DNA from 4 places in the Streptomyces sp. NPDC012466 genome. Region 2 is predicted to be linked to each of the others. Evidence: riboswitches for the same ligand, from Rfam matches in the RefSeq annotation. Region 2 holds a riboswitch; each other region holds the start of a gene.

Region 1 (7,467 bases), on a different contig from region 2:
ACCCGCGCCGCCTGATGACCTTCCTGGACAGCCGGCCCGAGGGGCTGTATCGGATCAAGGGCTATGTCGACTTCGGGCCCTACGACGTCCGCAACCGCTACGCCGTCCATGCCGTCGGGCGGTTCCTGCGCTTCTACCCGGAGCCCTGGCCGGCCGGCGGTGAACGCCTCACCCAGCTGGTCCTCATCGGCTCCGGGATCGACGCCCCCGCCCTCGGCAAGGAGCTGGAGGCCTGCGCGAGCGAGACCCCACACGCCGACGAACACGGCATGTGGGGCGTCCTGCGGTACGTGCGCGGGCCCGAGGAGGATCTCGCCGATCCGGCCTAGACCGGCCCGGCCACCACCGACACCGTCTTCGCCAGGGACACCCCCGAGCCGTCACGGCGCGGGTCGATGTCCGGGAGCTCGGCCGGCGTGCCGTTCTTCTGCGCGGCGAGGGCCGGGACGGGGCCCGCCCAGGCAAGGGACAGGCAGTCCTCGCCCTTCAGGAACCGCTGGCAGCGGACGCCGCCGGTGGCTCGGCCCTTGCGCGGGTACTGGTCGAACGGCGTCAGCTTGGCCGTGGTCTGGACGGAGTCGTCCAGTGTGCCCCGGGAGCCCGCGACGGTGAAGACGACGGCGTCCACGGCCGGGTCCACCGCCGTGAAGGAGATGACCTTCGCGCCCTCGGCGAGCTTGATGCCCGCCACACCGCCTGCGGGGCGGCCCTGCGGGCGGACCTGGGACGCCTGGAAGCGCAGCAACTGCGCGTCGTCGGTGATGAAGACCAGGTCCTCCTCGCCGGTGCGCAGCTCGACGGCGCCGACGATCCGGTCGCCCTCCTTGAGGGTGATCACCTCGAGCTCTTCCTTGCTGGCCGGATAGTCCGGCACCACGCGCTTGACGACGCCCTGCGCCGTACCGAGCGCCAGGCCCGGCGACGACTCGTCGAGCGTGGTCAGGCAGACCACCGTCTCGTCGTCCTCCAGGGAGACGAACTCCGCCAGCGGGGCGCCCCCCGCGAGGTTCGGCGCCGCCGGGGTCTCCGGGAGCTGGGGCAGGTCGACCACGTTCAGCCGGAGCAGCCGGCCCGCCGAGGTGACCACGCCCACCTCACCGCGGGCGGTGGCCGGCACCGCCGAGACGATCACGTCGTGCTTCACACGCTTGGCGCCGGCGTCCTCCGCGAACGGCTCGCCGTTCGCGGTGCGGGCCAGCAGACCCGTGGAGGACAGCAGCACCCGGCACGGGTCGTCGGCCACCTGGAGCGGCACGGCGGCGACCGGGGCACCGCCCGACTCCAGCAGGACCGTGCGCCGGTCGGTGCCGAACTTCTTGGCCACCGTGGCCAGTTCGTTGGAGACCAGCTTGCGCAGCTCCGTGTCGGAGTCGAGGATCCGGGTGAGCTCCTCGATCTCCGCGTTGAGGCGGTCCTTCTCCGACTCCAGCTCGATGCGGTCGTACTTGGTCAGACGGCGCAGCGGCGTGTCGAGGATGTACTGCGTCTGCACCTCGCTCAGCGAGAACTGCTCCATCAGGCGCTGCTTGGCCTGCGCGGAGTTCTCGCTGGAGCGGATCAGGCGGATGACCTCGTCGATGTCCAGCAGGGCCGTCAGCAGACCCTCGACCAGGTGCAGCCGGTCGCGCTTCTTGCCGCGACGGAACTCCGAGCGCCGCCGTACGACGGTGAAGCGGTGGTCGAGGTAGACCTCCAGGAGCTCCTTCAGCCCCAGCGTGAGCGGCTGGCCGTCGACCAGGGCCACGTTGTTGATGCCGAAGGACTCCTCCATCGGCGTCAGCTTGTAGAGCTGCTCCAGGACCGCCTCCGGCACGAAGCCGTTCTTGATCTCGATGACCAGACGCAGGCCGTGCTCGCGGTCGGTGAGGTCCTTGACGTCGGCGATGCCCTGGAGCTTCTTCGAGCCGACCAGGTCCTTGATCTTGGCGATGACCTTCTCGGGGCCGACCGTGAAGGGCAGCTCCGTGACGACGAGGCCCTTGCGGCGGGCCGTCACCGGCTCCACCGACACCGTCGCCCGGATCTTGAACGTGCCGCGGCCGGACTCGTAGGCGTCCCGGATGCCGGACAGGCCGACGATGCGGCCGCCGGTGGGCAGGTCGGGGCCCGGGACGTGCTTCATCAGGGCGTCGAGATCCGCGTTCGGATACCTGATCAGGTGGCGGGCGGCGGCGATGACCTCGCGCAGGTTGTGCGGCGCCATGTTCGTGGCCATGCCGACCGCGATGCCCGAGGCGCCGTTGACCAGCAGGTTCGGGAAGGCGGCGGGCAGAGCCACCGGTTCGCGCTCCTGGCCGTCGTAGTTGGGGTTGAAGTCGACGGTGTCCTCGTCGATCGACTCCGTCATCAGGCTCGTCGCCTCGGCCATCCGGCACTCGGTGTACCGCATGGCGGCCGGCGGGTCGTCGTTGCCCAGCGAGCCGAAGTTGCCGTGGCCGTCGACCAGGGGGACGCGCATCGAGAAGGGCTGGGCCATGCGCACGAGGGCGTCGTAGATCGACGCGTCGCCGTGCGGGTGCAGCTTGCCCATCACCTCGCCGACGACACGAGCGCACTTGACGTATCCGCGCTCGGGACGCAGCCCCATCTCGTTCATCTGGTAGACGATGCGGCGGTGCACCGGCTTGAGGCCGTCGCGTGCGTCCGGCAGGGCGCGGGAGTAGATCACCGAGTACGCGTACTCGAGGAAGGAGCCCTGCATCTCGTCGACGACGTCGATGTCGAGGATCCGCTCCTCGTACGAGTCGTCGGGCGGCGGGGTCTTCGTGCTGCGGCGGGCCATCGCTGCCGGCTCCTCCTGTTACTGGTCGCTCGCCTGTGGGGCGTTCATGTCGGTGACGCGACGTCGACCGTACTCAGCCCTCCGGGCCTCCGCGCGCTCGCCCTCTCGTCACCGGCCGCCCCTGCGGCTCGCTCATGCTGCTGCGATCCGGATCTGACGCCGACCATTGTGGACCGCCGCACTGACAACCGGGACCAGGGGCCGGTCCAGGACGCCTCTTCGCGCTGTGCGACCCAGGTCGCCGCCGGGAACTTCACCAGGGCTTCGCGCGCTTGCATACAGTGGCAGGACCGGCAGGAATCCGCGGTCTGAACAACCGCTCAGCGATCGAAGGGACGTACATGCCCATGGGTCACACGGCCACAGCCCAGGCAGGCTCCGGAGGCCTGACAGCGACCGAGCACCGCCTGGCCAACGGCCTGCGCGTGGTGCTCTCCGAGGATCACCTGACCCCGGTCGCGGCGGTGTGCCTCTGGTACGACGTCGGCTCACGCCACGAAGTCAAGGGGCGTACCGGCCTGGCTCACCTTTTCGAGCACTTGATGTTCCAGGGATCCGCCCAGGTCAAGGGCAACGGCCACTTCGAGCTGGTGCAGGGCGCGGGCGGCTCGCTGAACGGCACGACCAGCTTCGAGCGGACCAACTACTTCGAGACCATGCCCGCCCACCAGCTGGAGCTCGCCCTCTGGCTGGAGGCCGACCGCATGGGCTCCCTGCTGGCCGCGCTCGACGACGAGTCGATGGAGAACCAGCGGGACGTCGTCAAGAACGAGCGCCGCCAGCGCTACGACAACGTCCCCTACGGCACGGCCTTCGAGAAGCTGACCGCCCTCGCCTACCCGGAGGGCCACCCCTACCACCACACCCCGATCGGCTCGATGGCCGACCTGGACGCGGCGACCCTGGAGGACGCGCGCGCGTTCTTCCGCACCTACTACGCGCCGAACAACGCCGTGCTCTCCGTGGTCGGCGACATCGACCCGGAGCAGACCCTCGCCTGGGTCGAGAAGTACTTCGGCTCCATCCCCGGTCACGACGGCAAGCCCGCCCCGCGCGACGGCTCGCTGCCGGAGACCATCGGCGAGCAGCTGCGCGAGGTCGTCGAGGAGGAGGTCCCCGCGCGTGCGCTGATGGCCGCCTACCGGCTGCCGCACGACGGCACGCGCGCGTGCGACGCGGCCGACCTCGCCCTCACCGTCCTCGGCGGCGGTGAGTCCTCCCGCCTCTACAACCGCCTGGTGCGGCGCGACCGTACGGCCGTGGCGGCGGGCTTCGGCCTGCTGCGGCTCGCCGGGGCGCCCTCCCTGGGCTGGCTGGACGTGAAGACGTCCGGTGACGTGGAGGTTCCGGTCATCGAGACCGCCATCGACGAGGAGCTCGCCCGGTTCGCCGAGGAGGGCCCCACCGCCGAGGAGATGGAACGCGCCCAGGCCCAGCTGGAGCGCGAATGGCTGGACCGGCTCGGCACGGTCGCGGGCCGCGCCGACGAACTGTGCCGGTACGCCGTGCTGTTCGGCGACCCGCAGCTCGCCCTGACCGCCGTCCATCGCGTGCTGGAGATCACGGCGGAGGAGGTCCAGGAGGTCGCCAAGGCCCGCCTGCGCCCCGACAACCGCGCGGTGCTCGTCTACGAGCCCGTCGCCGACGAGACCGACGACGCCGAGGACACCGCAGCCGCGGCCACCGACGAGAACGAGGAGGCGGCCAAGTGACCGAGCTCGCCACGATGGACTTCCACCCCCGGCCGCAGGCGGGCGAGGCCCGGCCCTGGGCCTTCCCGGCCCCCGAGCGGGGCACGCTCGACAACGGCCTGACGGTGCTGCGCTGCCACCGCCCCGGCCAGCAGGTCGTCGCCGTGGAGGTGCTGCTGGACGCTCCCCTGGACGCCGAGCCGGCCGGCCTCGACGGTGTGGCCACGATCATGGCCCGGGCCTTCTCCGAGGGCACCGACAAGCACTCCGCCGAGGAGTTCGCCGCCGAGCTGGAGCGCGCCGGCGCCACCCTCGACGCGCACGCCGACCACCCCGGCGTCCGGCTCAGCCTGGAGGTGCCGGCCTCCCGGCTCGCCAAGGGGCTGGGCCTGATCGCCGACGCCCTGAGGGCGCCCGCGTTCGCCGACAGCGAGGTGGAGCGGCTGGTCCGCAACCGCCTCGACGAGATCCCGCACGAGCTGGCCAACCCCTCCCGCCGCGCCGCCAAGGAGCTCTCCAGGGAGCTGTTCCCGGCGGGCTCGCGCATGTCGCGGCCCCGGCAGGGCACCGAGGAGACGGTCGCCACGATCGACTCCGCGGCCGTACGCGGCTTCTACGAGAAGCACGTCCGCCCCGCCACGGCCACCGCGGTGGTGGTCGGCGACCTCACCGGCATCGACCTCGACGCCCTGCTCGGGGACACCCTGGGGGCGTGGACGGGCTCCTCGGCCGAGCCGCGCCCGGTGCCTCCGGTGACCGCCGACGACACCGGCCGGGTCGTCATCGTGGACCGCCCGGGCGCCGTCCAGACGCAGCTGCTGATCGGCCGGATCGGCCCGGACCGGCACGACCGCGTGTGGCCCGCGCAGGTGCTCGGCACCTACTGCCTCGGCGGCACCCTCACCTCCCGCCTGGACCGCGTCCTGCGCGAGGAGAAGGGCTACACCTACGGCGTGCGGGCGTTCGGCCAGGTCCTCAGGTCCGCTCCGGACGGCACGGGTGCCGCGATGCTCGCCATCAGCGGTTCCGTGGACACGCCCAACACCGGCCCCGCTCTGGAGGATCTCTGGACGGTGCTGCGCACCCTCGCCGCCGAAGGTCTGACCGACGCCGAGCGGGACGTCGCCGTGCAGAACCTGGTCGGCGTGGCGCCGCTGAAGTACGAGACGGCGGCGGCGGTCGCGAGCACGCTGGCCGACCAGGTCGAGCAGCACCTGCCCGACGACTATCAGGCCACCCTGTACCGGCAGCTCGCCGCCACGGGCACCGTGGAGGCCACCGCGGCGGCCGTGAGCGCGTTCCCGGTGGACCGCCTGGTGACCGTCCTCGTCGGCGACGCGGCGCAGATCAAGGCGCCGGTCGAGGCCCTCGGCATCGGCGAAGTCACCGTCGTCGCCGCCGAGTAGCGGCACGCGCGCGCAGGGGCCCTGGTCGCCTTCCCAGGCACCAGGGCCCCTTTATGCCCGAATTGATACGGAGGTTGCCCGTCTGCCCTGTGGGATGCGCTACAAAAGCCGGGATTCGTTTGGGAATTGAAAGTGGCGCCGCTTAGCGTCATCCGGGCTGTTCGTCAGGCAGTGCGCCGCACCCGCGGCACCGGACAGTCATCGCCGAGTCCCCGTACGGCGCGAGCCAGGGGAGCCGGGGACCCATCGCAGTCCCTGGGGTGAATCGGGCGCCCGCGCGAGTCGCGAGGGAGTCCGTAGGAGACCTTCCTGCTCCGAACCCGTCAGCTAACCCGGTAGGCGAGAGGGAAGGAAAGGACCAGCCACCACATGGCGTTCACTCGCGCCACCGGGAAGCACCGTCGTCCCAGCAGGATCCAGCGCGGCACCGCCCGCGCGGCGGGCGTCGCGGCCCTCGCCACCACCGGCGTGATCGGCACCGTGGCGGCCCCCGCGGCCTTCGCCGCCGAGCCCACCGCCGAGCAGACGGGCCTCACCCCGGTCGTCACCATGGGCGACACCGTGGCCCAGCAGATCGACGCCCAGGCCATCGCGCAGCAGCAGGCCGCCGACGAGGCCGCCGCCAAGCAGAAGGCCGAGGAGGCCGCCCGCAAGCGGGCCGCGGAGGCCGCCAAGAAGGCCAAGGAAGCGGCCGAGAAGGCCCGTGAGGCCAAGGAGCGCGCCGCCCGCGAGGCCGAGCGCAAGCGCCTCAACGCCTACGTGGCCCCCATCTCCGGCTCGTACGTCTCCACCGGCTACAAGGCCAGCAGCGGCCTGTGGTCCTCCGGCAGCCACACCGGCGTCGACTTCCACGCCGCCACCGGCACCTCCGTCCACGCGGTCGGCGCGGGCACCGTCGTCGAGGCCGGCTGGGGCGGCTCCTACGGCAACCAGGTCGTGATCAAGATGAACGACGGGACGTACACCCAGTACGGTCACCTGTCCTCCATCGGCGTCTCGGTGGGCCAGCAGGTCACTCCCGGCCAGCAGATCGGCCTGTCCGGCGCGACCGGCAACGTCACCGGCCCGCACCTGCACTTCGAGGCCCGTACGAGCCCCGAGTACGGCTCGGACATCGATCCGGTCGCCTACCTCCGCTCGCACGGCGTGAACGTCTGACCGACACCTGTTCGCCGTCCCCGAAGCCCCGGCTCCCCGAGCCGGGGCTTTCGGCGTTTACGGCGGCCGGCTGTCCAAAAAATATGCATGGATTCCCGCTTGCCGTCGGAAATTCCGGCTCATTGCAATAGAGTCACGGAACACGCGCCGCTCGCCGGCGTTTCACGGGGATTAAGCGGAGGTCGGTCATGCGTATTCCCGCGCACTCGGTGTGCACGGCCATCCGGGACGACATCGTCGCGGGTGTCCACGCGCGCGGCAGCCGGCTCACCGAAGAACTCCTCGCGCGCCGCTACGGGGTCTCGCGGGTCCCCGTCCGCGAGGCGCTGCGCACCCTGGAGGCCGAGGGCTTCGTGGTGACCCGGCGGCACGCGGGCGCGTGCGTGGCCGAACCCACCGAGCAGGAGGCCGCCGACCTGCTGGAGATGCG
Region 2 (7,467 bases):
TCAGCGACCGCAGGTGCTCGGCGTACGCCTCCTCGTACTCCACGGGGGGCGGGTCGGCGAACACCTGGCGGGGCAGCACCCCGGTCCACAGGTCGTGCATCCCGCCGTCCGGATCGCACACCGACATGGGCTGCCAGGTGTCGCCGTGGTAGCCGCCGCGCCACGTCAGCAGCCGCTGCTTGCCGGGGCGGCCCAGCGAACGCCAGTACTGCAGGCACATCTTGACCGCGACCTCGACCGACACCGACCCGGAGTCGGCGAGGAAGACGTGCTCCAGGCCGTCGGGCGACATGTCGACAAGGAGCTTCGCCAGCCGCACGGCGGGCTCGTGGGTGAGCCCCCCGAACATCACATGACTCATCCGTCCCAGCTGCTCGCGCGCGGCCTCGTTGAGCACCGGGTGGTTGTAGCCGTGGATCGCCGACCACCAGGACGACATCCCGTCGACCAGCTCTCCCGAGCCGTCGGCGAGCCGCAGCCGCACCCCGCTCGCCGACTCCACGACGAGCGGTTCCTGCCGTCCGGGCATCGGGCCGTACGGATGCCACACGTGCCGCCGGTCGAGCTCCAGCAGCTCGGCGACCGTGCGCTCAGGCATTGGGCGCGAGGTCGGTCCCGGCGCCCCGGCGGCGCACGGCGACCAGGTCGGTCCGGGGTTCGGCACCGGTACGGGAGTCGGCGACCTGCGGTTCTTCGCCGGAGCCGCACGCCCCGCCGCCGGAACCACAGACTCCGCCGCCGTCGTGGCAGCCTCCGGCCCGGTGCTCGGGAAGCGTCACCTGGTCGGTGCCCTCCACCTCGAACCCGGCGTCCGCGATCATCTCCAGGTCGGCCTTGCCGGCCTGGCCCTCACTGGTGAGGTAGTCACCGAGGAAGATCGAGTTGGCCAGGTGCAGGGCGAGCGGCTGCATCGTGCGCAGATGGACCTCCCGTCCACCGGCGATCCGCACCTCGACGTCCGGGCAGACGAACCGCGTCATCGCCAGGATCCGCAGGCATCGCTGCGGGGTCAGGTTCCACTCCTTGCCGAGCGGAGTGCCCTCGAACGGGATCAGGAAGTTGACCGGAACCGAGTCCGGGTCCAGCTCACGCAGCGAGAAGACGACGTCCACGAGGTCCTCGTCCGTCTCGCCCATGCCGGCGATCAGCCCGGAGCAGGCGGACAGACCGGCCGCGTGCGCCTTGTGCACGGTGTCGACACGGTCCTCGTACGTGTGCGTGGTGGTGATCTCCCCGTACGTCGCCTCGGACGTGTTCAGGTTGTGGTTGTAGGCGTCGGCGCCCGCCTCGCGCAGCCGCTCCGCCTGGCCGTCGGAGAGCAGACCGAGGCAGGCGCACACCTCGACGCCCTCGTTGTTCTCCTTGATCGTCCTGATCGTCTCGGAGACCCGGTCCACGTCCCGGTCGGTCGGGCCGCGCCCGCTGGCCACCAGGCACACCCGCTTGGCCCCTCCGGCCACGCCGGCCGCCGCCGCGTCGGACGCCTGGTCGGGCTTCAGCCAGGTGTACTTCAGGATCCCGGCCGTCGAGCCGAGCCGCTGCGAACAGTACGAGCAGTCCTCGGGGCACAGGCCGGACTTGAGGTTGACGAGATAGTTCAGTTTCACCCGTCGGCCGAACCAGTGCCGCCGCACCTTTCCGGCCGCGGCCACCACATCGAGGAGGTCGTCGTCGGACGTCGCGAGGACGGCCAGTGCCTCGTCGCGGGTCGGCAGCTCGCGCCGAAGCCCCTTGTCCACCAGCGTGTTCAGCAGGTCCATGGAAGCCGATCCTGTCCTACGAAGGTGCCCGGGGCCAAGGAGACTTCGTACAACAGAGTCGCTTCGAGGTGTGGGTATTGCCACACACTGACCTGCTGGTCGTCCCGCTAGTGTCTGTGCACTGCCTACAAATTCCCCGGAGGACCACCCATGGCGTTCGGCTGGATCGACGAGCAGGCCCTGCGGCGCCGCCGCGCCGGACTCGTACGGACTCTGCGCCCCCGTCCGGCCGCTTCGCCGCTCCTCGACCTGGCGAGCAACGACTACCTGGGGCTGGCCCGTCACCCCGAGATCACCGAGGGCGCGGCCCGGGCCGCGCGGACCTGGGGCGGCGGCTCGACCGGCTCCCGGCTCGTCACCGGCACGACCGAACTGCACACGGAGCTCGAGCGGGAACTGGCCGACTTCTGCGGTTTTGAGGCGGCCCTCGTCTTCTCCTCCGGCTACGCCGCCAACCTCGCCGCCGTCACCGCGCTGGCCCCGCACGGCTCCCTGATCGTCTCCGACGCGGGCAACCACGCCTCGCTCATCGACGGCTGCCGGCTGGCCCGCGGCACCACCCAGGTCGTGGCGCACGCCGAGCCCGACGCCGTGCGCAAGGCACTGTCGGCACACGAGGGCACGGCGATCGCCGTGTCCGACACGGTGTTCTCGGTCGACGGCGACGCCGCCCCCCTCACCGCGCTGGCCGAGGCCTGCCGGGAGCGCGGCGCCGGGCTGGTCGTCGACGACGCCCACGGCCTGGGCGTCCTGGGCGACGGCGGCCGGGGCGCCCCGTACGCGGCGGGACTCGCGGGCGCCGACGACGTCGTCGCGACGGTCACGCTGTCCAAGTCGCTCGGCAGCCAGGGCGGAGCCGTCCTCGGCCCCGCCCGGGTCGTCGACCACCTGGTCAACGCGGCCCGGACGTTCATCTTCGACACCGGACTCGCCCCCGCCGCGGCGGGGGCGGCCCTGTCGGCCCTCCGGCTGCTGCGCCGCGAGCCGGAACGGGCCGCACGGGCCCGCGCGGTGGCGGGCGAACTGCACGCACGCCTGACCGCCGCGGGACTGGAAGCGGTACGTCCGGACGCCGCGGTGGTCTCGGTGCGCGCGCCCTCTGCCGAGGACGCGGTGAACTGGGCGGCGGAGTGCCGCGCGGCGGGCCTGGCCGTGGGCTGTTTCCGTCCTCCCTCCGTGCCCGACGGCATCTCACGGCTCAGGCTGACCGCCCGCGCTGACCTGACCGGTCAGCAGATCGCACGCGCTGTACGGCTGATCGGCGAGACACGACCATGAGTCGGCGTGACACGGCCGTGTGTCGCACGATGTCGGTCTGACCGAACGCGGCTACATGCGGTCCACCCCGGCCGCGAACGCCGCCCAGCTCCCCGGAGAGAAGAGCAGCGCGGGTCCGGCCGGGTCCTTGGAGTCGCGCACGGCGAGCAGTCCGGCCCAGGGCGGGGCATCCGGACACGCGGTCTCGACGCAGTTGTTCGCGCCGGTGCTGTAGCTGCTGCGCAACCACCGCACACCGTGCAGTTCGATGCTTGAGGGGACGTGACGAGGCAGTGCACGCATGGTGCCTCCTTACGCGCCGGCGGCTGTCCCGGCGATGAAATCCAACGAGTCCTCGGGCGAAAGGGCGTGGATCTGAAGGGCGTTGAAGGCCTCCGTGTAGGCCTGGAGGTCTTCTTTCCGTTCGAGGTAGAGGCTACTCGTCAAGTGGTCGAGAACAACCACATCCAGATCAGAAGTGCTCGAAAATGAGAAGATAACGAAAGGGCCGGTGACGCCGATGTGCGCCCCGGCGGCGAACGGCAGCACCTGGAGCCGCACTTGGGGGAGCCGGGCGGCCTCGACCAGTCGTTCCAGCTGGCGGGCCATGACCCCGGGTCCGCCCACCTCCCGGCGCAGCACCGCCTCGTCCAGGACGGCGCTCAGTTCCAGCGGGGGATCCGCGCGCAGCACGTCCTGCCGGGCCAGCCGCACCTCGACCAGCGTGTCGAGCCGGTCCTCAGGAAGCCCCTCCACCGCGGCCTTCGTCACCGCGCGGGCGTACTCGGGTGTCTGGAGCAGGCCCGGGACGACCGTGGTCTCCAGCGTGCGCATCACGCCGGCCTGCGACTCCAGGCTGATGAAGTCCCGGTAGGTCGGCGGCAGCACCCCGCGGTAGGCGTGCCACCAGTGATGACGTCCACCGCTCTCGTCGGACCCCGCCAACACCATGAGCAGCTCGCGCAGTTGGGAGTCCGCCACGGCGTAGGCGTCGAGGAGTAACCGCACATCGGCCGGTTTCACCCCGCTGGTGCCCGTCTCGATCCGGCTGACCTTGGACTGGTGCCAGCCCACCAGCTTGGCCGCCTCACCGCTCGTGAGCCCCGCCGAGGTGCGCAGCGCACGCAGTTCGGCGCCCAGTTTCCGGCGGCGCACCGCGGGACCGTGCTGCATGGGCTCCTCCTTACTCCTTCCGAGCCACCCAAATACGGTCTCGCGTCGCAGAGTTCACCGCTTTGAGCGACAGATATATGCATATCTTGGTGGATCGCCGTCCTTCGGGGGCGTTCTGGTGGCAGTCTGGCGACGAAGCACCAGTCCGGGACCGTACTCGAACCATCCGCTCCGTGTCGGACTGCGGTCCCGTGGGAAAGGGACGACGTCGCCATGGCAGACCATTTGGAAGCATCCGTCACTCTGCCGAGCGATCCCGCCTCGGTCTCCGCGGCGCGCACCTACGTGGTGGGCACGCTGGCGGAGTGGGGCCTGCCGGCGGACACGGAAGTGTCCGACACCGTCCGGCTCATCGTCTCCGAACTCGCCACCAACGCCGTCCAGCACACCTTCGGCCAGTCACCGACGTTCACCGTGGACCTGGAGCTCGATCGCGACGAGCGGCTGCGTATCGGTGTCACGGACAGCCACCCGCGCTTCCCCAGACGTCTGCCCGCCGCCGTCCAGCAGGACAACGGCCGCGGACTGGTCATCATCCGCTGGCTGACCGCCGAGTGCGGCGGCCGGCTCCGTATCCGCCCCACCCGTGAAGGCGGCAAGACCATCTCGATCGAGCTCCCGTGGGCCGTTCCGGTGCAGCCGGTGACCACGGTGGTCCGGCAGGAGCCGTGACCGCTCGGAGCAGAACCGTAAGACCTCCCCGGCGGGTGCCCTGAGCGCACCCGGGCCCGCGCGAGCGGCATCCGGGCCACCCACGAGCCACGCCGCCCCCTCCTGGCCGCCTGCGAGGCATACGCCGCCCTCTGCGGGCCGCGCGCGGCTGCGACGCCGCTCCCCGTGCCTCACGACGCACCGGAGCCCGCGACGGCCCTCACCTGTGCCGCGCCGACGCCTCCCGGTGCGCTGCCGCTCCCCGAAGCCCTGACGGCTGCCTGACGGTGCGCCGCAGCGGTGCGGGAATCCTGACGTCGTCCCCGGCCGGCTTCCCCTCGGTCGTCCCCGCCGTGCCGTCCGTCTCCGAACGCAGACCCGCGCGCCGCACCAGCCGCGGGAGCAGCCCCCACAGGCCGGCACAGACCAGGAAGGTCGCGACGCCCGCGGCGACACCGCCGGTCCGGCCCGTGGTCACATCGACCACCAGCAGCACGGAACCGCTGAACGCGAACACCAGCACACACAGGCCGGTGGTGGCCAGGCGCGAGGAGACCTGCACGATGCGGGGCTTGGCGCCCTGCTGGAAGAGGGAGCGGTGCAGCGCGGCCGGCGCGGTGAAGAGCGCGGCGGCGAGGACCGCCAGCAGCAGGGTGATGACGTAGGTGACGCGCTGGACCGTGTCGAGGTCCCCGAAGCGCGAGGTGAAGGCGAGCGACAACAGGAAGGCGAAGAGGATCTGCACGCCCGTCTGGGTGACGCGCAGTTCCTGGAGCAGCTCGACGAAGTTGCGGTCGGCACGTTGCAGCGGAGTCTCGTTGCGCGCGGTGCAGGGACGGTGCTCGGCCATGGAGCGACGGGTATCCACACAAGCCCGTGTCACGCTCCGGCGTGCGGCGGCGCGTCAGGACGCCGCCGCACGCCGGGCGGATCACTTCACGCGCCCGTACCAGACGCTCTTGGTCCAGATCTTCTGGAGCCGCACCACGTCCCCGCTCTTCGGGGAGTGCCAGAGCTTGTTCTTACCCGCGTAGATACCGACGTGGTACACGTTGCTGCCCGAGTGGAAGAACACCAGGTCTCCGGCCTTGCGGTTCTTGCTGGAGATGTGGCGGGTCTTGTTGTACTGCTGGGCAGCCGTGCGGGGGAGCTTCTTGCCGGCCTTCTTGAACGAGTAGAGCGTGAGCCCGGAGCAGTCGAACCGGTGCGGACCCGTGGCCCCGTACTTGTAGGGCGCACCCTTCTTCGAGGCCGCTATCTGGAGCGCCTTGGTCGCCGGCGTGGCTGCCGCGGCCTCCGAGGAGAACCCGGGGGCCACGATCGAGCCGCCCACCGCGGCGATGGTGAGAGCCGAGGCCGTGCCGGCCCGAACCATGAGCGACGGGACACGATTGAGCGCAGTCATGCGCAACCCTTCGTCAGCCGCCTGTGAAGGATGACCTGTCGGATTCGGGCTGGCGAAGTTGCCCGGCCGCTGACGCGGCTTCACCCCAAGGGCTGCTCGGGCTCGGTCATGGCGTGACCGTCCCGGCGACCCGTCGTGCTTGGGTCCTCCACTCCTGCCGATCCACTTCTGTCGACCGGTCATCCGGGCGGCGGCAGGACTCGGCGTCCGCCCGGATCGCCCCGCCACAGCGGCGGGGGCTTGTCGTCAGACAGGGATCTTGGCTCATCACTGTCCGGATTTCCCAACGGAACCGCGTATTTGTGTTGTTACTCACCACTCACCCGTTCGGGTGGACACGTGTGCGTTCGCGCCACTGTCCACGGGTTCGCGGACCGCCGGACCAGCGACGGAATGCCCCATTCCGTCCCGTGGCTACGCGCGTTGCGCAACCGGGACGGCCCCAAAACTGGTCTCCCGCCTACTCCGAACAGGGGTACGTCATTTGGTCCGTTTCGACTCAGGTCCGGACGGTCCACGGTCGGATCGGGCGTCCGGGGCGACGACTCCGCGTCAACTGACGGACTCCGGGGGCAGGGTGAGCCGGGCCGTGCGCCGCTCGCCGTCCAGCACCCGCAGCGCACGGGCCAGGGTGCCGGCGTGCAGCTCCGTCTCGCCCCGCTGATGCATGAGGGCCAGCGCGTCGCGCAGCGCGGCCGCCTTGCCGACCAGGGCCTGGGCGGCACGCAGTCCGCGGTAGGTGTCGCCGTCCTGCGCCGGGTTGATGCGGCCCAGCAGGTCGACGACCTCGAGGTAACGGTCGATCAGTTCCGCCTCGGCCCGCGTCAGGGCCGGCAGCGGCGGCAGTTCGGGCGGGAGCATCGGGGCCTCACCTCACCGTCCGGCCGGCGGGACCGGGGTGGCCTTGCGGTGCGGAATGATCCCGTCCACCAGGCCGTACTCCACCGCCTCCCGAGCGGTGAGAATCCTCTCCCGCTCGATGTCCCTGCCGATCTGCTCCCGGCTGCGGCCCGTGTGCCGGGCGAGCAGCTCCTCCGTTCGGAGCCGTGTGCGCGTCAACTCGTCCGCCTGGATGGCCAGATCGCTCGCCTGCCCCCGGACCGGCTCGGGCAGTGCGGGCTGATGGATCACCAGGCGGGCGTCGGGGAGGGTGAATCGCTTGCCGGGCGTGCCTCCCGCCAGCAGCACCGAGGAGGCTGCGCCGGACCGGCCCAGACAGAT
Region 3 (7,467 bases), on a different contig from region 2:
GGACCACACCAGGCTGCGGCGACTGGTGTCCAAGGCGTTCACGCCCCGCCGGGTCGCCGAGTTCGCGCCACGGGTGCAGGAGCTCACCGACACCCTCATCGACGGGTTCGCGCGGAAGGGGTCCGCCGACCTGATCCACGAGTTCGCCTTCCCGCTGCCCATCTACGCCATCTGCGACCTGCTCGGCGTCCCCCGCGAGGACCAGGACGACTTTCGCGACTGGGCGGGCATGATGATCCGTCACCAGGGCGGACCCAGGGGCGGCGTGGCGCGGTCGGTGAAGAAGATGCGCGGCTACCTCGCCGACCTCATCCACCGCAAGCGGGAGGCGCTGCCCGCCGAGCCCGCCCCCGGCGAGGACCTCATCTCCGGTCTCATCCGCGCCTCCGACCACGGTGAGCACCTCACCGAGAACGAGGCGGCGGCCATGGCCTTCATCCTGCTGTTCGCCGGTTTCGAGACAACCGTGAACCTGATCGGCAACGGCACCTACGCCCTGCTCACCCACCCCGAGGAGCGTGCACGGCTCCAGGCGTCCCTCGCCGCCGGGGAGACGGGCCTCCTGGAGACCGGCGTCGAGGAACTCCTGCGCTACGACGGCCCCGTCGAACTCGCCACCTGGCGTTTCGCCACGCAGCCCCTCACCCTCGGCGGGCAGCGCGTCGAAGCCGGCGACCCCGTTCTCGTCGTCCTGGCCGCCGCGGACCGGGACCCGGAGCGGTTCGCCGGTCCGGACGTGCTGGACCTCGCCCGCCGCGACAACCAGCACCTGGGATACGGCCACGGCATCCACTACTGCCTCGGCGCCCCACTCGCCCGCCTGGAGGGCCAGACCGCGCTCGCCACCCTCCTCACCCGCCTCCCGGACCTGCGGCTCGCGGCGGATCCGGCCGAGCTGCGGTGGCGCGGCGGCCTCATCATGCGCGGCCTGCGCACCCTGCCGGTGGAGTTCGCGGCGGTTGAAAGTGACGAAACATCAGAGCTGTGATCTTCACGTGATCTACGCGGCATTAACTTGTGACAAGTGATCTCCTGCCGATACGTTCACCCATCAACGCGGCCCGGGATGCCGGACGCGGTCACTGCTGTCGTGTGAAAGGTCTCCGTATGCTCTCCGGGAACGGTCGGCACCGTCGCCCCCGCCAGGCTCCGGCTCTCCTCGTCGCGGCCGGAGTGACCGGCTCCGCCATCGCGATCCCACTCCTCGGGGCCTCCGGTGCCAGCGCGGCCGACGGCACGACCTGGGACCGGGTCGCGGACTGCGAGACCGGCGGCGCGTGGAGCCAGAACAGCGGCAACGGCTACTACGGCGGCCTGCAGTTGTCCCAGGAGGACTGGGAGAACCACGGCGGCCTCGACTACGCCGCGAGCGCCGACCTGGCCAGTCGCTCCCAGCAGATATCCGTGGCCGAGAGAATCCTCGCCGACCAGGGGGTCGGCGCGTGGCGTACCTGCGGGCTGCTCTCCGGCCTCGAGCAGGACAAGGGGTCGGAGGCGTCCGGCTCGTCCGAGTCATCCGGTGAGGTGGACTCGCCCGGTTTGCTCGACGGCCCCGATTCCTCCCCTTCTTCTGAGCCTTCCTCAAGCCCTTCGTCGTCGCCTGACGCGCAGTCGACCCAGAAGGATGAAACCTCCAAGTCGGACAAGTCCTCTGATTCCGCCTCTCGGGAGCAGGGGCGGGAGCAGGATCAGAAGTCCGGCAGCTCCCCCTCCGCCACCCCCGGCAGTGGCGAGTCCGGCAACTCGCGCCAGGGCGGCGACTCTTCGGCCCTGACGGACACCGGCTCCGGCCGCCACCGCGGCCCCAGCGCCGAGGAGGGCTCCGCGCCCGCGAGCGGCCGTGAGGGCGCGTCCTCGGGCCGCCACGCCTCGCGCGGCGACGACGCCTCCCGGGACGCGTCCGAGGGCTCCTACATCGTCGGCGTGGGCGACAGTCTCTGGTCCATCGCCGACTCCCTTGACCTCGACGGCGGATGGAACTCCCTCTACGACGGGAACGAGCAGACCGTCGGTACCGACCCGAACCTCATCCTCCCCGGTCAGACGCTCACGACAGGGGTCGAAGCGGACGCGAAGTAGTTGTTCGGGCAGTGCGGAAACGGCGGCTTAAGTCACCCCGAAACCGGGTGAGTTCGCGTCACGTTTCGCGCCGAATGTCCCGTATAAGGCCCGTGAGAGATAGATCTCAGAAGCCCTGATCGTCTTTGAAATTCCGTGGATCGCGTGCCTACGGTCGTGACCGCTCGTCACCACGAGCCCCGGCTGCCGCAACGCCGAATCCTGCCAGCGGCCGTACGGGAACAGTCGTCGCGTCAAGCGCCGTAGGCAGGAGCGGGGGACCCAAGGTAAGTGCCCGACCGGCCGGTTGTGCCGGAAGGGCTTGGGGTGAAGCCGCGTCCCGGGAGGGGCGCGGCCGGGCAACTCAACCGGCCCGAACCCGACAGCTCACCTCGCAGGCGTCGGTGAGGGGATCTCTCCATGCTGTTTTCCGGTAAGGGCACGCACCGCCGTCCGTCCAAGGCCACGCGCGCCATCGCCATCGCCGGTGTCACCGGTGCCGCCGTCGCCGCCCCGCTGATGGCGGCCGGCAACGCCTCCGCCGCCACCGCCTCGGAGTGGGACACCGTCGCCCAGTGCGAGTCCGGCGGCAACTGGTCCATCAACACCGGCAACGGCTACTACGGCGGTCTGCAGTTCTCCGCCTCCACCTGGTCCGGCTACGGCGGCACCAAGTACGCCTCCACCGCCGACCAGGCCACCAAGGCCCAGCAGATCGAGATCGCCGAGAAGGTCCTGGCGAGCCAGGGCAAGGGCGCCTGGCCCGTCTGCGGCAAGGGCCTGTCGAGTGCCGGCTACACCGGCGGCGGCTCCTCGAGCGACTCCGGCAGCTCCACGCAGCAGCAGAGCCAGCAGAGCACCGAGACCCGCCAGACCGAGCAGCAGCCGGCTTCCCGCTCCGACGAGCGCCCGGCCGCGAAGAAGACCGTCACCACCCCGACCGGCAAGAAGGTCAAGAAGGGCGACGGCGAGTACAAGGTCGTCAAGGGCGACACCCTCAGCTCGATCGCCACGGAGGAGAAGGTCAAGGGCGGCTGGGAGAAGCTCTACCAGCTGAACAAGGACATCGTCGAGGACGCCAACCTCATCTACCCGGGCCAGCAGCTGCACCTGAAGTAAGCAGCGGCCCCGCCGGACCCGCCCAGGGTCCTCGTGCTCCCCGCCCCGGTGCGTCATCCCCCGTACGCACCGGGGCGGGGTTTTTTTCGGCAACCGGTTTTGTTCCGTTCGGAAACAATTTACTCTCGGTTCTGTCCATGGGGTGGGCGACCCGGTGGCCGATCGCCCGGGGCCGGTTAGGCTCATGTCGCGAGCCACCACGGCCCGCACCCCGCCGGGTCCACGCGACCCGCGTACCGCGTCACATGAAGAAGGAGATGCTCGTGCCGTCCATCGACGTCGTCGTAGCCCGGGAAATCCTGGACTCCCGAGGCAACCCCACGGTCGAGGTCGAGGTCGGCCTCGACGACGGCAGCACCGGTCGTGCCGCCGTCCCGTCCGGCGCCTCCACGGGCGCCTTCGAGGCCATCGAGCTCCGCGACGGCGACTCGAACCGCTACCTCGGCAAGGGTGTGGAGAAGGCCGTCCTCGCGGTCATCGAGCAGATCGGCCCGGAGCTGGTCGGCTACGACGCCACCGAGCAGCGCCTGATCGACCAGGCGATGTTCGACCTGGACGCCACCGACAACAAGGGCTCCCTCGGCGCCAACGCGATCCTCGGCGTCTCGCTCGCCGTCGCCCACGCCGCCTCCGAGGCCAGCGACCTGCCGCTGTTCCGCTACCTGGGCGGACCCAACGCGCACCTGCTGCCGGTGCCGATGATGAACATCCTGAACGGCGGCTCGCACGCCGACTCCAACGTGGACATCCAGGAGTTCATGATCGCCCCGATCGGCGCGGAGTCCTTCTCCGAGGCCCTGCGCTGGGGCGCCGAGGTCTACCACACGCTGAAGAAGGTCCTGAAGAACAAGGGCCTGGCCACCGGTCTCGGCGACGAGGGCGGCTTCGCCCCGAACCTCGGCTCCAACCGCGAGGCCCTCGACCTCATCCTCGAGGCGATCAACGAGGCCGGCTACACCCCCGGCGAGCAGATCGCCCTGGCGCTCGACGTCGCCGCCTCCGAGTTCTACAAGGACGGCGTCTACACGTTCGAGGGCAAGGATCGCTCGGCGGCCGAGATGACCGAGTACTACGCGGAGCTCGTCGACGCGTACCCGCTCGTCTCCATCGAGGACCCGCTGTTCGAGGACGACTGGGAGGGCTGGAAGACCATCACCGACAAGCTCGGTGACAAGGTCCAGCTCGTCGGCGACGACCTGTTCGTCACCAACCCCGAGCGCCTCGCCCGCGGCATCGAGGAGGGCGCGGCCAACGCGCTCCTGGTCAAGGTCAACCAGATCGGTTCGCTGACCGAGACCCTGGACGCCGTCGAGCTGGCCCAGCGCAACGGCTTCAAGTGCATGATGTCCCACCGCTCCGGCGAGACCGAGGACGTCACCATCGCCGACCTGGCCGTGGCCACCAACTGCGGCCAGATCAAGACCGGTGCCCCGGCCCGTTCCGAGCGCGTCGCCAAGTACAACCAGCTGCTGCGCATCGAGGAGATCCTCGACGACGCCGCGGTGTACGCCGGCCGCAGCGCCTTCCCGCGCTTCAAGGGCTGACCCCGGCCACAAGAGGCAGCGTCGTACGTACGTCCCCGTACTCGGTCCCGTACCGTGTCCGGGGACGTACGCGCGTATGACGGTGGAGCGGGAGGCGGACAGATGGCCGTGAAGGACCGGGACCGGTTCTCCACCGCGACCAGGATCCGGCTGCTCGGAGAGCAGACCGCGGCCCGGGTCTACCGCTCCCAGACCAAGCGCCAGGCCCGCCGCTCACGGCTGACCGGCCGGGCGGCGCTGCTCGCCCTGGTGATGTGCTCGCTGATCGTGGCCCTGGCCTACCCGATGCGGGAGTACGTCTCGCAGCGCGCCGAGATCGACGACCTCCAGCGCGAACAGCGCCAGGCCCGCGAGCGCGTCGAACGGCTGCGCGACCTGAAGGCGCGCTGGCAGGACGACGCCTACGCCGAGCAGCAGATCCGGCAGCGGTTGCACTACGTCATGCCGGGGGAGACGGGCTTCATCGTCGTCGACCCGCACGCGGCGAAGCAGTCGCGCACCGACCTGGGGGCGGCCGACCGTCCCTGGTACTCGAACGTCTGGGACGGGGTCGACAAGGCCGATGCCTCCGACCGGTGACCCGGCCCCAGTCAGTGACCTGAACCCAGAGAAAGACAGCCTGAAGACAGTCATGGAAACGCCCCCGCCGACCACCCCGCGCACCGAGCCCACCGACGCGGACGTCGAGGCCTTCAAGCAGCAGCTCGGCCGGCCCCCGCGCGGTCTGCGCGCGATCGCGCACCGCTGCCCGTGCGGACAGCCGGACGTCGTCGAGACGGCCCCGCGGCTGCCGGACGGGACACCGTTCCCCACGCTGTACTACCTGACGTGCCCGCGCGCCGCCTCGGCGATCGGCACGCTGGAGGCCAACGGCGTGATGAAGGAGATGACCGAGCGGCTGGCCTCGGACCCGGAGCTGGCGGCTGCGTACCGCGCCGCGCACGAGGACTACATCCGCCGGCGCGACGAGATCGAGGAGCTGAAGAACTTCCCGAGCGCGGGCGGCATGCCGGACCGGGTGAAGTGCCTGCACGTGCTGGTGGGCCACTCGCTGGCCGCGGGACCCGGGGTGAACCCGCTCGGGGACGAGGCCATCGCGATGCTGCCCGAGTGGTGGCGCAAGGGACCGTGCGTGACCACCGCCGAGGAGGACGCCCAGTGACCCGTGTCGCCGCCGTGGACTGCGGTACGAACTCCATCCGGCTCCTGGTCGCCGACGCCGACCCGTCGACCGGTGAGCTGGTCGACCTGGACCGCCGGATGACGATCGTGCGGCTCGGGCAGGGCGTCGACCGCACCGGCCGGCTCGCCCCCGAGGCGCTCCAGCGCACCTTCGCGGCCTGCCGCGAGTACGCCGGCATCATCAAGGAGCACGGGGCGGAGCGGCTGCGGTTCGTGGCGACCTCCGCCTCCCGGGACGCCGAGAACCGGGACGAGTTCGTGCGCGGCGTGCTGGACATCCTGGGCGTCGAGCCCGAGGTGATCTCCGGGGACCAGGAGGCCGCGTTCTCCTTCACCGGCGCCACCAAGGAGCTGGCCGGGGGCGACCACCTGCCGAAGCCCTACCTCGTCGTGGACATCGGCGGCGGCTCGACCGAGTTCGTCGTGGGCGACGACCGGGTCCGGGCGGCCCGGTCGGTGGACATCGGGTGCGTCCGGATGACCGAGCGGCACCTGGTCCGGGACGGGGTGGTGAGCGACCCGCCGTCCGAGGAGCAGATCGCGGCGATGCGGGCAGACATCGAGGCCGCGCTCGACCTCGCCGAGCAGACGGTTCCGCTGCGCGAGGCGCGCACGCTGGTCGGCCTGGCCGGCTCCGTGACGACCGTGTCGGCGATCGCCCAGGAGCTGCCCGAGTACGACTCCGAGGCCATCCACCACTCCCGTGTCTCCCACGACCGGGTCCGCGAGATCACCGAGTGGCTGCTGCGCTCCACCCACGCCGAGCGCGCGGCGGTGCCCTCCATGCACCCGGGCCGGGTCGACGTGATCGGGGCGGGCGCCCTCGTGCTCCTGTCGATCATGGAGCGGATCGGGGCACGGGAGGTCGTCGTGAGCGAGCACGACATCCTCGACGGCATCGCGTGGTCGGTCGCCTAGCCCGCTTCTGAGCAGGCACGGATCACGGATGAGCGCCTCCGGGGGGTTCTGGTGACCCCCCGGCGACAGCCCGTCGGAAAAGTTCGTGAAGTTCTTCACAAGGAATTCGGCCCTCTCGGGCGATCAAAGGGGCCCCGTTGACCCGTCCGGGGGCTGAACGGCCCTTTGAACATGTTCAGAAGCATGGTATGGAGGGGTCCGGGGAGGCGCGCGAAGGGACGCTCCGGAAGGACCTCACGGAGGCCTGTCGCGCACAGAGAGGCAGCTCACGCGGCATTGACAACGGTCCGGGGTGCACAAACGCTCCCGGTTGTCACCATGACATGGATCACGCGGGCGGCGGAGGATAGCACACACCCCGTCGGAGCTTGTGAAGGGGCGCACGAGCCACCCCCCTGAGACGGGTGGATACTCGATGGCATGAGCACCACGGAGCGTCCCAGGATCCTCGTAGTAGGCGGTGGGTACGTAGGCCTGTACGCAGCTCGGCGCATCCAGAAGAAGATGCGCTACGGCGAGGCGACCGTCACGGTCGTCGACCCCCGGTCGTACATGACCTACCAGCCCTTCCTCCCCGAAGCCGCCGCCGGCAACATCTCCCCGCGCCACGTCGTCGTCCCGCTGCGACGCGTGCTGCCCAAGGCGG
Region 4 (7,467 bases), on a different contig from region 2:
CCGGCGTCCTGCTGGAGCTGCCGGTCGATCGCGTCCTCCAGGAGCAGCGAGGCGGCGATGTAGGCGCGCCAGGCGCGCTGCTCATCGGGGGTGAGCCAGCGAGTCGTCATGCCGCCAGTGTAGGTTTGTTTCAAACTTGAACCAAGCCCGGTCCAGTCCCGCCGTCCCGACCAGCCGCGGAGCGCCGATGCCCCACCCGTACGTCCTGCTGTCCGCCGCCGTCTCCCTCGACGGCTACCTGGACGACACCGGACCCGACCGCCTGCTGCTGTCGAGCCCGGCCGACTTCGACCGGGTCGACGAGGTCCGCGCCTCGGTCGACGCGATCCTGATCGGCGCCGGCACCATCCGCGCCGACAACCCCCGGCTGCTGGTGAACTCCGAGGCGCGCCGGGCCGCCCGCACGGCCGCCGGGAAACCGGAGTACCCCCTGAAGGTCACCGTCAGCGGCTCCGGCGACCTCGACCCGGACGCCCGCTTCTGGCACACCGGCGGTGAGAAGGTCCTCTACACGACCGACCGGGGCGCCGGCCGCGCCCGTGCCCTCGGCCTCGCCACCGACGTCGTCCCGCTCGGGCCCGACCTCGACTGGCGGCGGCTCCTCACGCACCTGCACGACGTCCGGGGCGTACGCCGACTCATGGTCGAGGGCGGTGGCCTGATCCACACCCAGCTCCTCACCCAGGGCCTCGCCGACGAACTCCAGCTGGTCCTCGCCCCGCTCTTCGTGGGCGACCCCCGGGCACCCCGCCTCTTCGGCCCCGGCGGCTACCAGGACGGCCGCCTGCGGCTGCTGGAGTCGCGGCGGATCGAGGACGTCGTCCTCATGCGCTACGAGCCGACCGCCCCGGGCACCGGCCCCCTGCCCGCCGCCGCCGACCATCACTGGCTGGCCCTCGCCTGCGAACTGGCCGGCCACTGCCCGCCCTCGGACACGGCGTTCAGCGTGGGGGCGGTGGTGGTCGCCGCCGACGGCACGGAACTGGCCCGCGGCCACTCCCGCGAGGCCGGCGACCCGGTCGTGCACGCCGAGGAGGCGGCCCTGGCCAAACTCGACCCGGCCGATCCGCGCCTGCCCGGCGCGACGGTGTACAGCAGCCTGGAGCCCTGCGCCCGCCGCGCCTCCCGCCCCGCACCCTGCGCCCGGCTGATCCTCGACGCGGGTGTACGGCGGGTCGTCACGGCCTGGCGCGAGCCGGACACCTTCGTCGCGGACGCCGACGGCAGCGGCCTTCTCTCGGCCGCCGGAGTGGAGGTCGTCGTCCTGCCGGAGCACGAGGAGCGGGCCAAGGCCCCGAACCGCCACCTCCCGGGCTGAGTAGGGGCCGAGCGGCCCGACAGGTCGCGTCCGCACCGCCGTCCGCGTCAGTCGGCCGGCACCGACGACCTGTTCACCGCCTGGGAAACCTCACTCACACGGGCACCCCGGGTGGCTGAGCGGCGGGTGTGCACGAGCGGTCCCGCGGATGGCGTACACTGGAGTCACAACGACGCGGGGTGGAGCAGCTCGGTAGCTCGCTGGGCTCATAACCCAGAGGTCGCAGGTTCAAATCCTGTCCCCGCTACTGAAGGCCGAGGGCCGGAATCCGAAAGGGTTCCGGCCCTCGGTGCATTTCCCCGTGACCCTCACGACGGCCCTTACGCTCGGTGAGCGAACCGTCCGGTTCCGCATAACAACTGACACACCGTCAAAACCCCTCAGTCACTTGCGATGCGGTCAACTCGCCCGATTTAAGCCGGTCATGGCAGTAAGTCCGCGCGAAAAAGGTTAATGATCAAGTGGAATCGCTGGAATACACCTCGCGCGTCTATTAACGTTCGATAACGCAGCGCGGTCGTCCCAGCCGTCACAGAAGGCGGCTCCGTGCGCACGCGCCGAATCCCGAAAGGGAACCGGGGAACCACCACTTGGGGTGAATCGCGCGGATACCACCGTGGAAGCACGGCGGGTATACGCGCGTAGGAGACCTTCCTGCTCCGAACCCGTCAGCTAACCCGGTAGGCGAGAAGGAAGGAAAGGAGCACGCCCACGTGGCGTCCAACCGGCCTGCCCCCGCGGCCCCGTTCGCGCCGAAGCGCGACACCGAAACCTTCGGCTACGGCGGTCAGCACACCGACGAGGGCCCGTTCCAGGAGTGGAACCCCACCGAGGAGTCCATCCGTCCCGTCCGTGGCCGGCACCGCGTCACCAAGCAGCGCGGCGGAGGTCTCGCCCGCAGCTCCACCGTCCTCGGCGTCGGCGTCATAGCCGCCGTGGGTGCCGGCGGCATGGCCAGCGCCCAGACCGGCAAGCCCCCGGTGTCCATCTCCGTGCCGGACCTGCCCTCGGTGGGTTCCCTCATCTCGGACGACGACACCCCCGAAGGTTCCGCCACCCCGCTCAGCAGCCTCGGCACCGCCACGGCGGACCCCGAGCAGGGCACCTCCGGTGCCGGCGCCGGCGAGGCGCTGCGCGCCCGGATCATGGCGCAGGTCGAGCACCAGCAGGACCAGATCGAGACCAAGGCCGCCCAGGACGCGGCGGCCGCCGCCGAGAAGGCGGCGGCGGAAGCCGTCGCCAAGGCGGAGAAGGAAGCCAAGGCCAAGGCCGCCGAAGCCAAGAAGAAGGCGGAGGAAGAGGCCGAGAAGAAGGCCGAGGCCGAGCGGCTCGCCGCCCTCGCCAAGCAGTTCACGCTGCCGACCTCCTCGTACACCATCACCTCCAGCTTCGGCCAGGCCGGTGCCTACTGGTCCTCCGGCTACCACACCGGCCTCGACTTCGCCGCCCCCACGGGCACGCCGATCAAGGCGGTGCACAGCGGCACCATCACCGAGGCGGGCTGGAACGGCTCGTACGGCTACAAGACCGTCCTCACCCTCGATGACGGCACCGAGATCTGGTACGCGCACCAGTCGTCCATCGGCGTCAGCGTCGGCCAGAAGGTCAGCACCGGCGACGTCATCGGCCGCGTGGGCGCCACCGGCAACGTCACCGGGGCGCACCTCCACCTGGAGGTCCACTCCGGTGGATCCGCGAGTGGCATCGACCCGATGGCGTGGCTGCGGGGCAAGGGACTGAACCCGTAAGCAACACCGACTCGTTGAAGCACCGGCGGCCCTGACGACGACCCCCCCGACGTCAGGGCCGCCGGTTTTCCGGTGCGGTGTTCACGGGAGCTTCGCGGCCCTTGCGGAATGAGGCGTTCCCCTGCGGTCGTTGCCACAGAGCATGACGTCCCTTCGCAAGCTCGGCTCCTCCGACCTCCAGGTCTTCCCCCTCGCCCTCGGCGGCAACGTCTTCGGCTGGACCGCCGACCAGGACCGGTCGTTCGCCGTCCTCGACGCCTACACCGAGGCCGGCGGCAACTTCGTCGACACCGCCGACGTCTACTCGGCGTGGGCCGACGGCAACCAGGGCGGGGAGTCGGAGACCATCCTCGGCACGTGGCTGGAGGCGCGCGGCAACCGCTCCGATGTCGTCGTCGCCACGAAGGTCGGCCAGCACCCCGGCTTCCAGGGCCTGTCCGCCGCCAACATCAAGGCCGCCGCCGACGCCTCCCTGCGCCGCCTGCGCACCGACTACATCGACCTCTACTACACGCACTTCGACCGGCCCGACGTGCCCGTCGAGGAGATCATCGGCGCGCTCGACACCCTCGTGAAGGCCGGGAAGGTGCGGCACATCGCCGCCTCCAACATCTCCGCCGAGCGGCTGCGGGAGTCCCTGGAGTTCTCCGACCGCGAGGGACTGGCCCGGTACGTGGCTCTCCAGCCCCAGTACAACCTGGTCTCCCGCGACACCTACGAGGGCGAGCTCCAGGACCTAGCCGAGCGGAGCGGCCTCGCGGCCGTTCCGTACTCCGCGCTCGCGTCCGGCTTCCTCACCGGCAAGTACCGGCCCGGTACGACGGTCGAGAGCGCGCGGGCGGGCGGGGCCGCCAAGCACCTGGAGACCGAACGGGGGCGGCGGGTCCTCGGCGCCCTCGACGAGATCGCCGGCACGCACGACGTCCCCGTGGCCACGGTGGCCCTCGCCTGGCTCGCCGCCCGGCCGACCGTGACGGCGCCGATCGCCTCCGCACGGACGGTGGAGCAGCTGCCCGCACTGGTCGGCGTCGGGGAGCTGACCCTCTCGGAGGCCGAGGTCGAGCGGCTCACGGAGGCCTCGGCCTGAGCCCCTAGGAACGGTACGGGTTGTACGCGGGGTACGGCGCCGGCCGGTGGCCGTAGCCGTACACCCCGTACACCGGCCAGGGCGGGGCCACCACCGGGACCGGAGGGGCCGTGATCCGGGCCGCGTGGTCCAGCGCCGGGCGGGCCACCTCCCGGCGTCGCCACAGCTCGCCGAGCAGCTCCCCCTCCCGTACGGCGAAGCCGGCGCCGGCGCCGCCGCGCCGGGCCCGGTGCCGCAGGAACGCCAGCGATGTCGCGTACGCCTCGTACCGCGCCACCTCCCGGGCCGCCGCCCTGCCCGCGTGCCGGCGGGCGTACTGGCGGGCGATCCGCCGGGCCCGCATCGAGCCGAGCGCGAACGGCTCGGCGGGGGTCAGCCAGCCGGCCACGGCGTAGGCGGGCAGCTCCGCCCGCACGGTCTTCAGCTCCCGCTGCCGGGTCCAGATCACCAGCCACGTCAGCAGCCCGAAGATGGGCACCATGAACGCCGTGTACACGGCGAAGAACCCGTACTCGCCGAACGCCGACGAGCCGTTCCACATCGCGTGCATGCCCATCGCGAGCAGCAGCCCGGACAGCGGGAAGGCGACGCGGCGCAGATGCCGGCGGTCCGCCGAGAGCGCGGAGATGCCGAAGCCGATGCCGGTGAGGACCGTGAACAGCGGGTGCGCGAACGGCGACATGATGATGCGCACGAAGAAGGTCGCCGCCGTGACGGAGGCGATGCCGGTGCCGCCGGTGAGCTGGTCGGTGCCGAAGGCGGTGCCCAGGTAGAGGATGTTCTCCGTGAACGCGAAGCCGGTGGCGGTCACCCCGGCTATGACGACGCCGTCGACGATGCCGGTGAAGTCACGGCGCCGGAAGAGGAAGACCAGGAGGACGGCCGCCGCCTTGGCGGACTCCTCGACCACCGGCGCTATCACCGTCGCGCCCAGGGTGTCCGCGCTGGACGGGTCCGCCGTCGCCGTCGCTACCCATCTCGTCGCGAAGCTGTTGGCGACGATCGCTATCAGCGCCGCCGCGCAGGCGCCCCAGGCGAAGCAGAACACCAGGTTCCGCCAGGGGCCGGGCTCGACCCGGTCCAGCCAGCGGAACGCGGCTATCAGCAGGGGCACCGGGAGGACGGCCAGCCCCAGCCCGACCAGGAACCCTTCCGTGCCGGTCTCCTCGCGGACCAGGGCGAGGATGACCAGGCCGGATATCGCGAGGAGCGTGCTCAGCGCGCCGTAGCGCACCCAGGCGCGCTGCCACCAGTGGGCGTGCCGCGAGGAGCCAGCTGTGCCCGAGCCGACGAAGGGTTGGCCGTCGGTGGGACTGCTGGGGTAGGACGGATGTGGGGGGCTGGTGGCCACGGCATTGACCCTAACGACGGATGGGCGCTGTCCGCAGGCGGAGAGGTGCCAAGGGTGGTCAGGCGCCGGCGGGGGACTGGTCCACGTGCTGTACGCGACGGAAGAGGAGGTCGTTCACGACATGTCCCTTGTCCAGTCCCTGGCCCTCGAAACGGGTCAGCGGCCGGAAGTCGGGGCGCGGCGCGAAACCACCGTCGGCCTGCGTGTTCTCGAAGTCGGGGTGCGCCGTGAGGACATCGAGCATCTGTTCGGCGTACGGCTCCCAGTCGGTGGCGCAGTGGAGGATCGCGCCGGGCCTGAGGCGGGTTGCGGCGAGATCGAGGAAGTCGGGCTGGATGATCCTGCGCTTGTGGTGCCGCTTCTTGGGCCAGGGGTCGGGGAAGTAGACGCGCAGACCGCCGAGGGAGTCCGGGGCGAGCATCTCGCGCAGGAGGATGATCGCGTCGCCGTTGCCGACCCGGATGTTGGACAGGCCGTTGCGGTCGGCGAGGTTGAGCAGGTTGCCCTGGCCGGGGGTGTGGACGTCGACGGCGAGGATGTTCGTGGCGGGGTCGGCGGCGGCCATCTGGGCGGTGGCCTCGCCCATGCCGAAGCCGATCTCCAGGACGACGGGGTTGTCGTTGCCGAACAGCTCGGGCAGGTCGAGGGCCCGGCCGTCGATGTCGAGGCCCCACTTGGGCCACAGGCGCTGCAGCGCGTCCGCCTGACCGGCGGTGACGCGGCTGCGCCGCGGTTGGAAACTCCGGATGCGCCGCTCGAAGTGCGACCCGGCGGGATCGGCTTTCGGCCCGTCGGGGAAGCGCGGCTCTCCCTTGGCCCGGGTACGCCGGACGGAGTCACCGGGCGCCTGCGGGTGGGCGTGCGGGTGCGGGTGCGGGTCTTCGGGGGTGTTCACGGAGTCAGACACAGTGCCCTTGATTTTACGGCGGTGGTGCGGTGCGTACCCGCCGGTGGGGGTGGGCGTGCTTACGCCTGACGCCGGGGGTGGTTGGGCCGCGCCTGGGTGTCCGTCCTCGGAACGGCGCGGTGGGGCGCCCTGCCGGCCGACTGCCTGTTGACGCGCCTACCGCTGCGGGCGGACGCCCCCCGGCCCGTCCCCTTCTCGCGGTACGCGGGGTGCTGGGACGTCCCGCTTCGCGCGCGGCAGGCGCAGGCTGTGCTCGCCCGCCCCGCCGGCGTGTGAGGCCGGCCGCCGGTCCCGCCCGGCTGTCGGCGTGTGGGGTAGCCCGCCGGTCCGGCTCGGCTGCGGGTGTGTGGGGCAGGCCGCCGGTCCGGCTCGGCTGCGGGTGTGCGGGTGTGCGGGCGAGAGGGCGGAGGGCATGCGGGCAGCGGGTCGCTGGGTTGCTGGGGCGGTGGGGGAGGGTGGGCGCCGGGGGGACCCGCGTCGCCGGGGTGCGGGGCCGACCGGGCCCGGCGGGGTCGCCGGGCGTCCGGAGAGCTCACAACGCTGCCAGCGCCCTCCGTGCCACCTCCCGGCCGATCGGCAGGGACGCCGTGGCCGCGGGCGACGGTGCGTTCAGGACGTGCACCGCGCGAGGGCCCTCGCGGATCAGGAAGTCGTCGACCAGGGTTCCGTCGCGGAGGACCGCCTGGGCGCGCACACCCGCCGCCGTCGGCACCAGGTCGCCCTCGGACACCGCGGGCAGCAGCCTGCCCACCGCGTCCGTGAACGCCGTCTTGGACAGAGACCGCCGCAGCTCACCCGCCCCGTACCGCCAGTGCCGGCGGGCGATCTGCCAGGAGCCGGGCCAGGCCAGGGTCGAGCCCAGCTCGCGCAGGCGGACCGTGCCCCATCCGTACCCCTCGCGGGCCAGCGCCGGCACCGCGTTGGGCCCGACATGGACGCTCCCGTCGATTCCTCGCGTGAGATGCACCCCGAGGAACGGGAACGCCGGGTCGGGCACGGGATAGACCAGGCCCCGCACCAGCTCCGGCCGGGCCAGCTCGTAGTACTCGCCACGGA

What was found. A riboswitch is a leader RNA that binds a small molecule or an ion and turns the genes downstream of it on or off. The one in region 2 is predicted to bind cyclic di-AMP.
Positions count from the first base shown of each region.
Region 1: linked by a shared signal. The riboswitch ahead of ACFY9E_RS07015 (peptidoglycan DD-metalloendopeptidase family protein) and the one ahead of ACFY9E_RS21425 (NlpC/P60 family protein) in region 2 are both predicted to bind cyclic di-AMP.
Region 3: linked by a shared signal. The riboswitch ahead of ACFY9E_RS22490 (transglycosylase family protein) and the one ahead of ACFY9E_RS21425 (NlpC/P60 family protein) in region 2 are both predicted to bind cyclic di-AMP.
Region 4: linked by a shared signal. The riboswitch ahead of ACFY9E_RS12380 (peptidoglycan DD-metalloendopeptidase family protein) and the one ahead of ACFY9E_RS21425 (NlpC/P60 family protein) in region 2 are both predicted to bind cyclic di-AMP.

Region 1 is NZ_JBIBEQ010000001.1:1,596,356-1,603,822, reverse strand. It holds gene ACFY9E_RS07035 (GTP-binding protein) at 1-329, shown strand, start outside; gene ACFY9E_RS07030 (DNA topoisomerase (ATP-hydrolyzing)) at 326-2,782, opposite strand; gene ACFY9E_RS07025 (insulinase family protein) at 3,124-4,494, shown strand; gene ACFY9E_RS07020 (insulinase family protein) at 4,491-5,879, shown strand; cyclic di-AMP (ydaO/yuaA leader) riboswitch at 6,072-6,236, shown strand; gene ACFY9E_RS07015 (peptidoglycan DD-metalloendopeptidase family protein) at 6,249-7,037, shown strand; gene ACFY9E_RS07010 (FCD domain-containing protein) at 7,226-7,467, shown strand, end outside.
Region 2 is NZ_JBIBEQ010000005.1:519,140-526,606, reverse strand. It holds gene ACFY9E_RS21460 (adenosylmethionine--8-amino-7-oxononanoate transaminase) at 1-598, opposite strand, end outside; gene bioB (biotin synthase BioB) at 591-1,760, opposite strand; gene ACFY9E_RS21450 (aminotransferase class I/II-fold pyridoxal phosphate-dependent enzyme) at 1,911-3,038, shown strand; gene ACFY9E_RS21445 (DUF397 domain-containing protein) at 3,090-3,320, opposite strand; gene ACFY9E_RS21440 (Scr1 family TA system antitoxin-like transcriptional regulator) at 3,330-4,190, opposite strand; gene ACFY9E_RS21435 (ATP-binding protein) at 4,404-4,862, shown strand; gene ACFY9E_RS21430 (DUF6328 family protein) at 5,062-5,691, opposite strand; gene ACFY9E_RS21425 (NlpC/P60 family protein) at 5,773-6,246, opposite strand; cyclic di-AMP (ydaO/yuaA leader) riboswitch at 6,250-6,462, opposite strand; gene ACFY9E_RS21420 (hypothetical protein) at 6,799-7,107, opposite strand; gene ACFY9E_RS21415 (ATP-dependent Clp protease proteolytic subunit) at 7,120-7,467, opposite strand, start outside.
Region 3 is NZ_JBIBEQ010000006.1:91,634-99,100, reverse strand. It holds gene ACFY9E_RS22500 (cytochrome P450) at 1-988, shown strand, start outside; gene ACFY9E_RS22495 (transglycosylase family protein) at 1,108-2,079, shown strand; cyclic di-AMP (ydaO/yuaA leader) riboswitch at 2,308-2,474, shown strand; gene ACFY9E_RS22490 (transglycosylase family protein) at 2,479-3,177, shown strand; gene eno (phosphopyruvate hydratase) at 3,441-4,721, shown strand; gene ACFY9E_RS22480 (septum formation initiator family protein) at 4,824-5,300, shown strand; gene ACFY9E_RS22475 (DUF501 domain-containing protein) at 5,353-5,883, shown strand; gene ACFY9E_RS22470 (exopolyphosphatase) at 5,880-6,821, shown strand; gene ACFY9E_RS22465 (FAD-dependent oxidoreductase) at 7,242-7,467, shown strand, end outside.
Region 4 is NZ_JBIBEQ010000003.1:18,191-25,657, reverse strand. It holds gene ACFY9E_RS12395 (MarR family transcriptional regulator) at 1-110, opposite strand, end outside; gene ACFY9E_RS12390 (dihydrofolate reductase family protein) at 188-1,318, shown strand; tRNA gene ACFY9E_RS12385 (tRNA-Met) at 1,492-1,565, shown strand; cyclic di-AMP (ydaO/yuaA leader) riboswitch at 1,864-2,020, shown strand; gene ACFY9E_RS12380 (peptidoglycan DD-metalloendopeptidase family protein) at 2,032-3,066, shown strand; gene ACFY9E_RS12375 (aldo/keto reductase) at 3,209-4,153, shown strand; gene ACFY9E_RS12370 (PrsW family glutamic-type intramembrane protease) at 4,158-5,504, opposite strand; gene trmB (tRNA (guanosine(46)-N7)-methyltransferase TrmB) at 5,563-6,411, opposite strand; gene lhgO (L-2-hydroxyglutarate oxidase) at 6,944-7,467, opposite strand, start outside.